Regions from separate parts of the Pseudomonas sp. GW823-FHT04A03 genome, predicted to be linked through region 2. Evidence: riboswitches for the same ligand, from Rfam matches in the RefSeq annotation. Region 2 holds a riboswitch; the other holds the start of a gene.
What was found. A riboswitch is a leader RNA that binds a small molecule or an ion and turns the genes downstream of it on or off. The one in region 2 is predicted to bind cobalamin.
Positions count from the first base shown of each region.

Region 1 (4,291 bases), 650 kb from region 2:
CGAGAGGTCGTTGCGGATGTGTTCGAAGTAGTCCAGCGAATGCCCGTTGCACGCTGACTCCAGCAGATAGGACGCCACGCCGTTGCGCCCCAGCCCGCTGCGCGACGTCACGCCATTGCCGAAGGCCGAAGCGAACCCGCCGATCACCAGATCCGGCTTCTGCGCGTACAGCACTTCGCTCGACGGATAGCGCGGCGCAATCACCGGCACGCCGAAATACTCGGACTTCGGCGCACCGGTGTCATCCAGATAGGCGACACCTGCCAGCGCCGGGCCTGCACCCAGCGCCAGCACCAGATCGGCGGCGTGCTGATTGAGGGCGACGATCCGCGACGGTGGCAAGACCGGCGCATTCCAGGTCTTGCCGCAGTTGCGATAACTGTCGGCCCAAACGGGCAGCGCGCAGAGCAGGGCGCCCCAAAAAACGAGCCTTCTCATGAGCGCGCCCTGATCAGCAAATCCTCGACCACTTCACCGCCCACCAGATGCCCTTCGACCAGTCGTTGTGCATCCGCGTGACTGCGAACACCGTACCAGCACGTCTCCGGATACACCGTCACAATCGGCCCCAGGTTGCACGGGAACTGACAATGGGTGCGGGTCAGCAGAACGCCGCCGGGCGTTTCTATTCGGTCATGCGCCAGCAGATGCCGGCGCAGGGTTTTCCATAACTGCAAGGCGCCGCGCTGGGTGCAGCGCGGGCCGGTGCAGAGGAACACGTGGCGCGCATGCTCGGGCACATGCGACCAGTCCGGGTGCGAATCGACGCCGTCGGTGGTGATGATGTCAGCCATCAGAAGCGGTACGTGTAGCGGACTTCGGAGGTGAATGGCCGCCCGAGGTTGTCGACGTTGTTCGAGCGACTGGTGACGTAATCGCGGTCGAACAGGTTCTCCACCAGCAGGCTCACCCGGTGCTGATGGGCACCGTCGAGGTAGCGCCAGGCGTCGGCATCCACCACCGAGTAATGGCCGTACTCGACCTGTTTCGAGCTGATGACATCGCGGATATAACGGATCGCACCGCCAGCGCCCCACATCCGGTCGACCGACTCGTAGCCGACGCGTGAACGGGCGAAGAAGCTCGGCACATCGTTGAGCGTGACGCCGGCGCGCGACTCGGTGAGGTTGCGGGTCATGTCGGCCTGCAAGCTCCATTGTTCGTTGAGCGCCAGTCTGGCGTCCGCCTCGAACCCGCGCATCTGCACCCGGCCCTGGCCGTTGACCCACTGGATGTCATCGAGGGTGATCAGGTCGTCGATCTTGCGTTTGAACAGCGTGACGCTGGTGCTGAACTCGCGGTCGAGCAGCAGGCCTTTGTAATCCAGACCGAGCTCGGCATTGCGGCTTTTCTCCGGTTTTAGATTACGGTTGCCCAACTCATCACCGGGCTCGTTGACGAACAACTGCTCGGCGTTCGGCAGTTTGTAGGCCGTGCCGTACTGCCCGCGCACGGACCAGTTTTCGTTGAGGTCATACAGCGAGGTGAGCATGCCGACCGTGGCACTGTCGCCACCGCCCATGGCTTCGTGACGGATGCCGATGCTCGGGTGCCAGTCGGGCAGGGCGTCGATCTGCGGGCGCAGTTGAGTATAGAGCGCGTGGGCTTCGGCCTTGTCGTTGTCGATGATCAGCACATCGTCCTGGCCCTTGAACCACTGGTTGTCCGTACCGAACACCAGCACATGCCCGCCGGGCAATTCAGCCTTGCCTTCGGCCTGCACGCCCCAATCGGTGAAGCCCCAGTAGTCGTTGTGATTGATGGTTTTTGTGCCGCCGTTGGCGGTGTTGTTGATGCGCGTGTAGCGGGTGTCCCAGTCGTTGACATGACCTTTGACGAAATAGCTCAGGCGCTCGTTGAGCGTCTGTTCGAAGGTCGCCGTGGCGATCTGCTGGATGCGGTCGTTGGTGGTCTTGTGGTTGTCCACCGGGCGGGCGAAATCGAGGTTGGCGTCGGCGTATTGGTAGAACAGCTCCAGGCGTTTGTCATCGCCGAAGGACTGAATCGCCTTGCCGCCGAAGGTCGTGACTTCATAGGCGCGTTTCTTCTCGGTGACGTTTTTCAGATCGCGATTGCGAAACGGCTGGTAGCCGTCCGAGACGTTATGGCTGACGTAGGCCAGCAAGCCCAGATCGCCGAAACCGTTGCTGAAAATATTCTCGACCCGCGCATCACCGGTGGTGCCGCCGAAGGTGTCGAGGCCCATGTTCACTTCGCCGGACGCTTTGCGGCTCTGCGGGCTGCGGGTGACGATGTTGATCACGCCCGATACCGCTTGGGTGCCGAACAACAGGCTCTGCCCACCCTTGAGCACTTCGATGCGTTCGATGGCGTTGGCCGGCAGCGTGTCCAGGTACAAACCGCCGTACAGGCGATTGTTCAGGCGCACGCCGTCGAGCAGGATCAGCGTGTCGTCGTTGCGCCCACCCAGCAGGGAATAAGTGCCGTAGTCGAACGGGCCGTTTTTCGGCGCGACGTACAGGCCGGGAATGAACATCTGCATCACCCGGCTGACATCGGCGCTGGGGCCGGCGCGTTCGATCTGCTCGCGGGTGACGATCTCGACCTTGCTGCCGAACTGCGCCATCTCGGCAACGGTGGTGGACTCCACGGACGGCGCGGAAACGATTTGCTGATGGAGTTCGAGCGGCGTGTCATCCGCCAGCAACAGGGGGCTGAACAGACAGCCGAACAACAGGGATGGAGCCGGAGTGTTGAAAGGTTTGATCATTGTCTTCTCGAAAGGATCTTCGCAGAAGAGCATGCAGGAGAAGGCATCGCGCACACGCCGACACCGGCCCATGCCCGCCCACCGCAGGATTTTGCCAAACAGACATCTCAGGCCGGTCTCCGGGCTCGCGCGTATGGACGCTTTCACCTTCCCATGGCCGTCTGGCCACAGTGGTGTGTCGAAAGCATCACGCGCCTACCGTTGCGGGGGCAGCACCGGACTTGCTCGAAAAAGAACGTACCGGTTTCCCGTTTCACCCCATGCACGGCGGCATGGGACACCTGAAACAGGGCGGCATCTGAACATTCGGATGACCGTTCGTCAACAAAGTGTTCCTGGGGCTGCTCAATTCAGTGCTTGGGAAATTTCCTACAAATCGCAGAGACGAATCCTTCGTTTCAAGTGATGTGGAATTGTCAGAATTTCCACCACAAGTCATTGGCAGAGTAGTCGGCGAGATGTACGCACCCAGCGTTCTGGTTTTAGAAGATCAATCGTTTCAGCGTGGCGCGTTGGTGAAGGCTCTCCAGCATCTGGGCGTCAGCGACATTTTGCAGGCGGGTGACAGCGAGCGGGCGATGGCGCAGATAAGCCGGGCAGGGGGCGTTGATATCGTGCTCTGTGACCTGAGCAACAGTGCAGTCAACTGTCTGGATTTTCTGACCCGGGCCGGGGAAAGCGGTATGGCGCGTGCGGTTGCACTGTGCAGCGAGCTGACGCCGGAACTGCGCCGTGCGGTTGAAGAGATGACCTGTCTTTCTGGGTTGCAAATGCTCGGTGTCATGAGCCGACCCACGCAGCTGTACAGGTTGCAGGAAATCCTCAGTCGCTACGCTCGCCGACGGCTGGCACCGGACGTCGAGCCCTCAGCTCATTCCAGGCTCCCGGGTGAGGACGATGTGCGGCGAGGGCTGGCCCAAGGAGAGTTCAAGGCCTGGTTTCAGCCCAAATTCGAGTTGAACACCTTTGCGGTGGCTGGTGCGGAGGCGTTGGTGCGTTGGCAGCACCCGGTCAGGGGCCTGCTGCTGCCTCGGGATTTTCTGGCGGCGGTGCTGGCCTACGATCTGGTCGACGAAATGCTCAAGCAACTGCTGGAGCAAGGGATGGATGTGCTCAACGCCTTGCGCCGATCCGGCCAGGGCCTGGAGCTGGCGTTCAATCTTCACGCTTCGCAACTGGCTCGCAATGACCTGATCGAGCACATCGAGCAGTTGTTGAAGCGTCACGATTTCCCGGGACGAACGTTGTTGTTCGAAGTGGCGGAAAACGGCTTGCTGGATGTTCCCCGAACGACCCGGGACAACCTGCTGCGTCTGCGCATGATGGGCTGCGGTCTGTCGATCGATGATTTCGGCATGGGTTTTTCTTCGCTGACGTTGCTCTGCCAGCTGCCGTTCAACCAGCTCAAGCTCGACGGCCAACTCGTGCGCTGCATCGATGATCCACGCACCCAGGCAATGGTTACCAGCACCGTGGCACTGGCCCGCGCGCTGAACATGAACCTGGTGATCGAAGGTGTCGGCAGCCACGTTATCCGCGACGGCCTGGTGTCGATGGGGT
Region 1 covers NZ_JBXAIV010000001.1:275,644-279,934, forward strand. The annotation lists gene AC1Q9F_RS01190 (ABC transporter substrate-binding protein) at 1-438, opposite strand, end outside; gene AC1Q9F_RS01195 ((2Fe-2S) ferredoxin domain-containing protein) at 435-794, opposite strand; gene AC1Q9F_RS01200 (TonB-dependent receptor plug domain-containing protein) at 794-2,731, opposite strand; cobalamin riboswitch at 2,825-3,031, opposite strand; gene AC1Q9F_RS01205 (EAL domain-containing response regulator) at 3,061-4,291, shown strand, end outside.
Region 1: another riboswitch for cobalamin. It lies ahead of AC1Q9F_RS01200 (TonB-dependent receptor plug domain-containing protein); the one in region 2 lies ahead of AC1Q9F_RS03880 (CbtB domain-containing protein).

Region 2 (4,291 bases):
AGGGTGTGGGGATGGGTCAATGGTTGGTGGTTTTTGAGATTGGGGGCATATCCGTTGCTTCGGGTGCTGCCGCTGGCGGTTTCGCTCTTACAGCGAGTCCCTTTTTCAAACGCCAAAAAGGAACCAAAAGGCTTTTGCCCCGGCGTACGGCACTTCGCTTAGGCTCAGTGTTCCCTCGCTACGGTGTCCATCAGGGGGCATCGCCTACGGTTTGCTTCGCTGCACCTCCTCTCGATGTATGCGGCTTCGCCGCACGGCGCTGCGCGCCTACCCCCTGATGGACACCTCCGCTCGGCCTGCCGAAGGGGCTAAAGATCAAAAGCAGATCAAGAGCCAGAACCAGAGCCAGATCAAGAGCCCCGCTCCTCACCACTCAACACGATGAGCGTTAGCTCGAGTACCGCTTTTGATCGCAAGGCCCGTCGGCAGGCTGAGTGGAGGGATTGATCCGGGGGTGGGAGCGCAGCGACCGTGCGGCGCAGCCGCATGCATCGAGAGGAGGTGCAGCGAAGCAAACCGTAGGCGATGCCCCCGGATCAATCCCGGAGCGAAGGAACCCCGAGCCTCAGCGAGGGGCCGTACGTCAGGGTTAGAGACTTTTTGGTTACTTTTGGGGCGTTTGCCAAAAGTGACTCGCTGTAAGAGCGAAACCGCCAGCGGCAGCACCCGAAGCAACGGATCTGCACCCAATCCCAATCCCAATTGACTCAAATCCCCCCCGCATGGTCTCCTACACAACTTGTTACGGGTGCCCTTCACAGGGTGAAACGGGAAACCGGTGAATCATGTGCTTTACTCTAAAGCCATGTCAGTCCGGTGCTGCCCCCGCAACGGTAAGCGAGCGAAGCGTCAGATCCACTGTGCCCACAGGCATGGGAAGGTGACGCTTGCAGGTCGGCCAGACGCCAACCCCTCGTGAGCCCGGAGACCGGCCCGCAACACACAGTGCGCATCCTTGCGCCACTGAACATAACAAACCCGCGGTGGGCGGGCGCTGTTCGAACCTCTGCGTGCCCGGCCGCAGGGGTTTTCATGCGCTCAATTCACCCGCTGACACTCCAGAGGGAAGCGCCATGTCGATCATTAGCAGCACCGGCAGCAATTCGGACAAGATCTCCAGCACCACCACCCTGAGCCAACGCCTGACTGCCGCCGTCTGCGCGTCGATCCTCGGTGCGTGTCTCGTGTATTTCGCCGGTTTCTCGCATATCGAAGCGGTGCACAACGCCGCGCACGATACCCGCCACAGCGCCGCGTTCCCGTGCCATTGAGACCTGACGACATGATCAAGCGTATTGCGCAGACCGCAGGTTTCACCGGCCTTCTGGCCGCCCTGCTCCTGACCTTGCTGCAAAGCTTCTGGGTTTCGCCGCTGATTCTGCAGGCCGAAACCTTCGAGAAAGCCGAACCGGTTGCCGAAGTTCACGAACACGCCGCCGGCACCGCCGCCCATACACACGATGCCGAGGCCTGGGAGCCGGAAGACGGCTGGCAGCGCGTGGTATCAACCACCGGCGGCAATCTGGTGGTTGCCGTGGGTTTCGCCCTGATGCTCGCGGGTCTGTACACCCTGCGTGCGCCGACCAAAACCTCGCAAGGCCTGCTCTGGGGTCTGGCCGGTTACGCGACCTTCGTGCTCGCCCCGACCATGGGCCTGCCACCTGAACTGCCGGGCACTGCCGCCGCGGATCTGGCCTCGCGGCAGATGTGGTGGATCGGTACCGCCGCCTCCACCGCTGTCGGCCTGGCCTTGATCGCGTTCAGCCGTAACTGGCTGATGAAGTTCCTCGGCGTGGCGATCCTTGCCGTGCCGCACGTGATCGGCGCGCCGCAACCGGAAGTGCATTCGATGCTCGCCCCGGAAGCCCTCGAAGCTCAGTTCAAAATCGCTTCGCAGCTGACCAACGTCGCGTTCTGGCTGGCCCTGGGCCTGATCAGCGCCTGGTTGTTCCGCCGCAAAAGCGAAGGTCAGTACCACGCATGACCGATGACAGCGCAGCGCCGACCTTCGTGGTCGGCCTGGGCTGCCAGCGCGGCTGCCCGGCCAGCACGCTGCGTGCATTGCTTGACCAGGCGTTACAGGCGCATCGAATTGATCTTGAGAAGGTCAAGGCGCTGGCCAGCATCGACCTCAAGCGCGATGAACCCGGTTTGCAGGAACTCGCCGCCCAACTGGCGCTGCCGTTGCTGTACTTCAGCAGCGAAGAACTGGCCAGTTACCAGCAACGTTTGAGTCACCATTCGCAGATCGCCTTCGAACGCACCGGTTGCTACGGTGTGGCGGAAAGTGCCGCGCTGGCGCTCGCCGAACAGCTGATCAGCGGCCCGGCAAAACTGCTGATTTCCCGGCAAAAGTACGCTCAGGCAACTCTGGCATTGGCCGGCGCGGCGTAAATTCCCGATAATCCCCGCTTTCGATCATGAGCATTCTTCATCTCAAAGGCTTGTGAAGCACTGCCCTGCCCCTTTTCTACAGGATCCAACGATGACCGTTTACTTCATCGGCGCCGGCCCCGGCGACCCGGAATTGATCACTGTCAAAGGCCAGCGGCTGATCCGCAGTTGCCCGGTGATCATCTACGCAGGTTCGCTGGTGCCGACGGCGGTGCTGGAAGGTCATTGCGCTGAAACCGTGGTCAACAGCGCCGAGCTGCACCTAGAACAGATCATCGACCTGATCAAGACCGCCCACGCCAAGGGCCAGGATGTGGCGCGGGTGCATTCGGGGGATCCGAGTCTGTATGGCGCCATTGGCGAGCAGATTCGTCATTTGCGCGAGCTGGATATTCCGTTCGAGATCATTCCCGGCGTAACCGCCACCGCCGCGTGCGCCGCGCTGTTGGGCGCTGAACTGACCCTGCCGGACATCTCGCAAAGCGTGATCCTGACCCGTTATGCGGACAAGACCGCGATGCCTGCCGGCGAAGAACTTGGCAGTCTGGCGCAGCACGGGGCGACCATGGCGATTCATCTGGGAGTCAATCATCTGGAGAAAATTCTGGTTGAGCTGCTGCCGCATTACGGCGCAGATTGCCCGATCGCGGTGATTCATCGGGCGACTTGGCCGGATCAGGACTGGGTGGTTGGGACGCTGGAGGATATTGCCGCGAAGGTTGCCGCCAAGGGGTTTCGGCGTACGGCGTTGATTCTGGTTGGGCGGGTGTTAGGTAGCGATCATTTCAGTGAGTCGTCGCTGTATCGCGCGGGGCATGCGCATTTGTACCGGCCATAAAAAAACGGCGCTCACGGGGCGCCGTTTTTCATGCCGCAGCGAACACCTTAGTAGTAGGCGTTTTCTTTCTGCGTGTGGTCGGTCACGTCGCGAACGCCCTTGAGCTCCGGAATGCGTTCGAGCAGGGTGCGCTCGATGCCTTCCTTCAGGGTCACGTCCGCCTGGCCGCAGCCTTGGCAACCGCCGCCGAACTGCAGCACGGCAATGCCGTCTTCAACCACATCGATCAGGCTGACCTGACCGCCGTGGCTGGCCAGCCCCGGGTTGATTTCGGTTTGCAGGTAGTAGTTGATGCGCTCGTTGATCGGGCTGTCGGCGTTGACCATCGGGACTTTGGCGTTTGGCGCCTTGATGGTCAGCTGGCCACCCATGCGGTCGGTGGCGTAGTCGACGACGGCATCATCGAGAAACGCTTCGCTGAACGAGTCGATGTAAGCGGTGAAGCTTTTCAGCCCCAGCGCCGTGTCTTCAGGTTTCTCTTCGCCCGGCTTGCAGTAGGCAATGCAGGTTTCGGCGTACTGGGTGCCAGGCTGGGTGATGAAAACGCGGATGCCGATGCCCGGGGTGTTCTGCTTGGAGAGCAGATCGGCCAGGTAATCATGGGCGGCGTCGGTAATGGTAATAGCGGTCATGGAGACTCCTCGCAGGCTTAAGGCGGAGTTTACGCCAATCGGCGCGCGGCACAAAGTCCTAGTATTTACGTAGGAATAGTTCGCAAATCGGCTAGGCGCCAGGTTCGCCGTCAATCCGCGCTTTAAGCCATTGATAACTGCGTTTTTCCACCCATTCGTAGCTCAACCACGAACCGATAGCGATGGCCAGTGCGCAGACGACGAACATCAAATACGGGTTGATCCCATAGCGTCGAGCCAGATAACCACCGGCCGACAGCACCAGCACATGCATCAGATACACCGAGTAAGAACAGTCGCCCAGCAGCTTCAGCAGCCTGTTGCGCTCGACATGCCGCTCCAGCGCCATGCTGGCCATGACCAGCACTGCGCTGGGCACGCCCCAATTCAGCAATCGGGGTTCCGGCGGCAGGTGATAGATCGCCAG
Region 2 covers NZ_JBXAIV010000001.1:922,220-926,510, forward strand. The annotation lists cobalamin riboswitch at 730-951, shown strand; gene AC1Q9F_RS03880 (CbtB domain-containing protein) at 1,074-1,271, shown strand; gene AC1Q9F_RS03885 (CbtA family protein) at 1,283-1,984, shown strand; gene AC1Q9F_RS03890 (cobalamin biosynthesis protein) at 1,981-2,394, shown strand; gene cobM (precorrin-4 C(11)-methyltransferase) at 2,486-3,232, shown strand; gene nfuA (Fe-S biogenesis protein NfuA) at 3,280-3,864, opposite strand; gene AC1Q9F_RS03905 (acyltransferase family protein) at 3,956-4,291, opposite strand, start outside.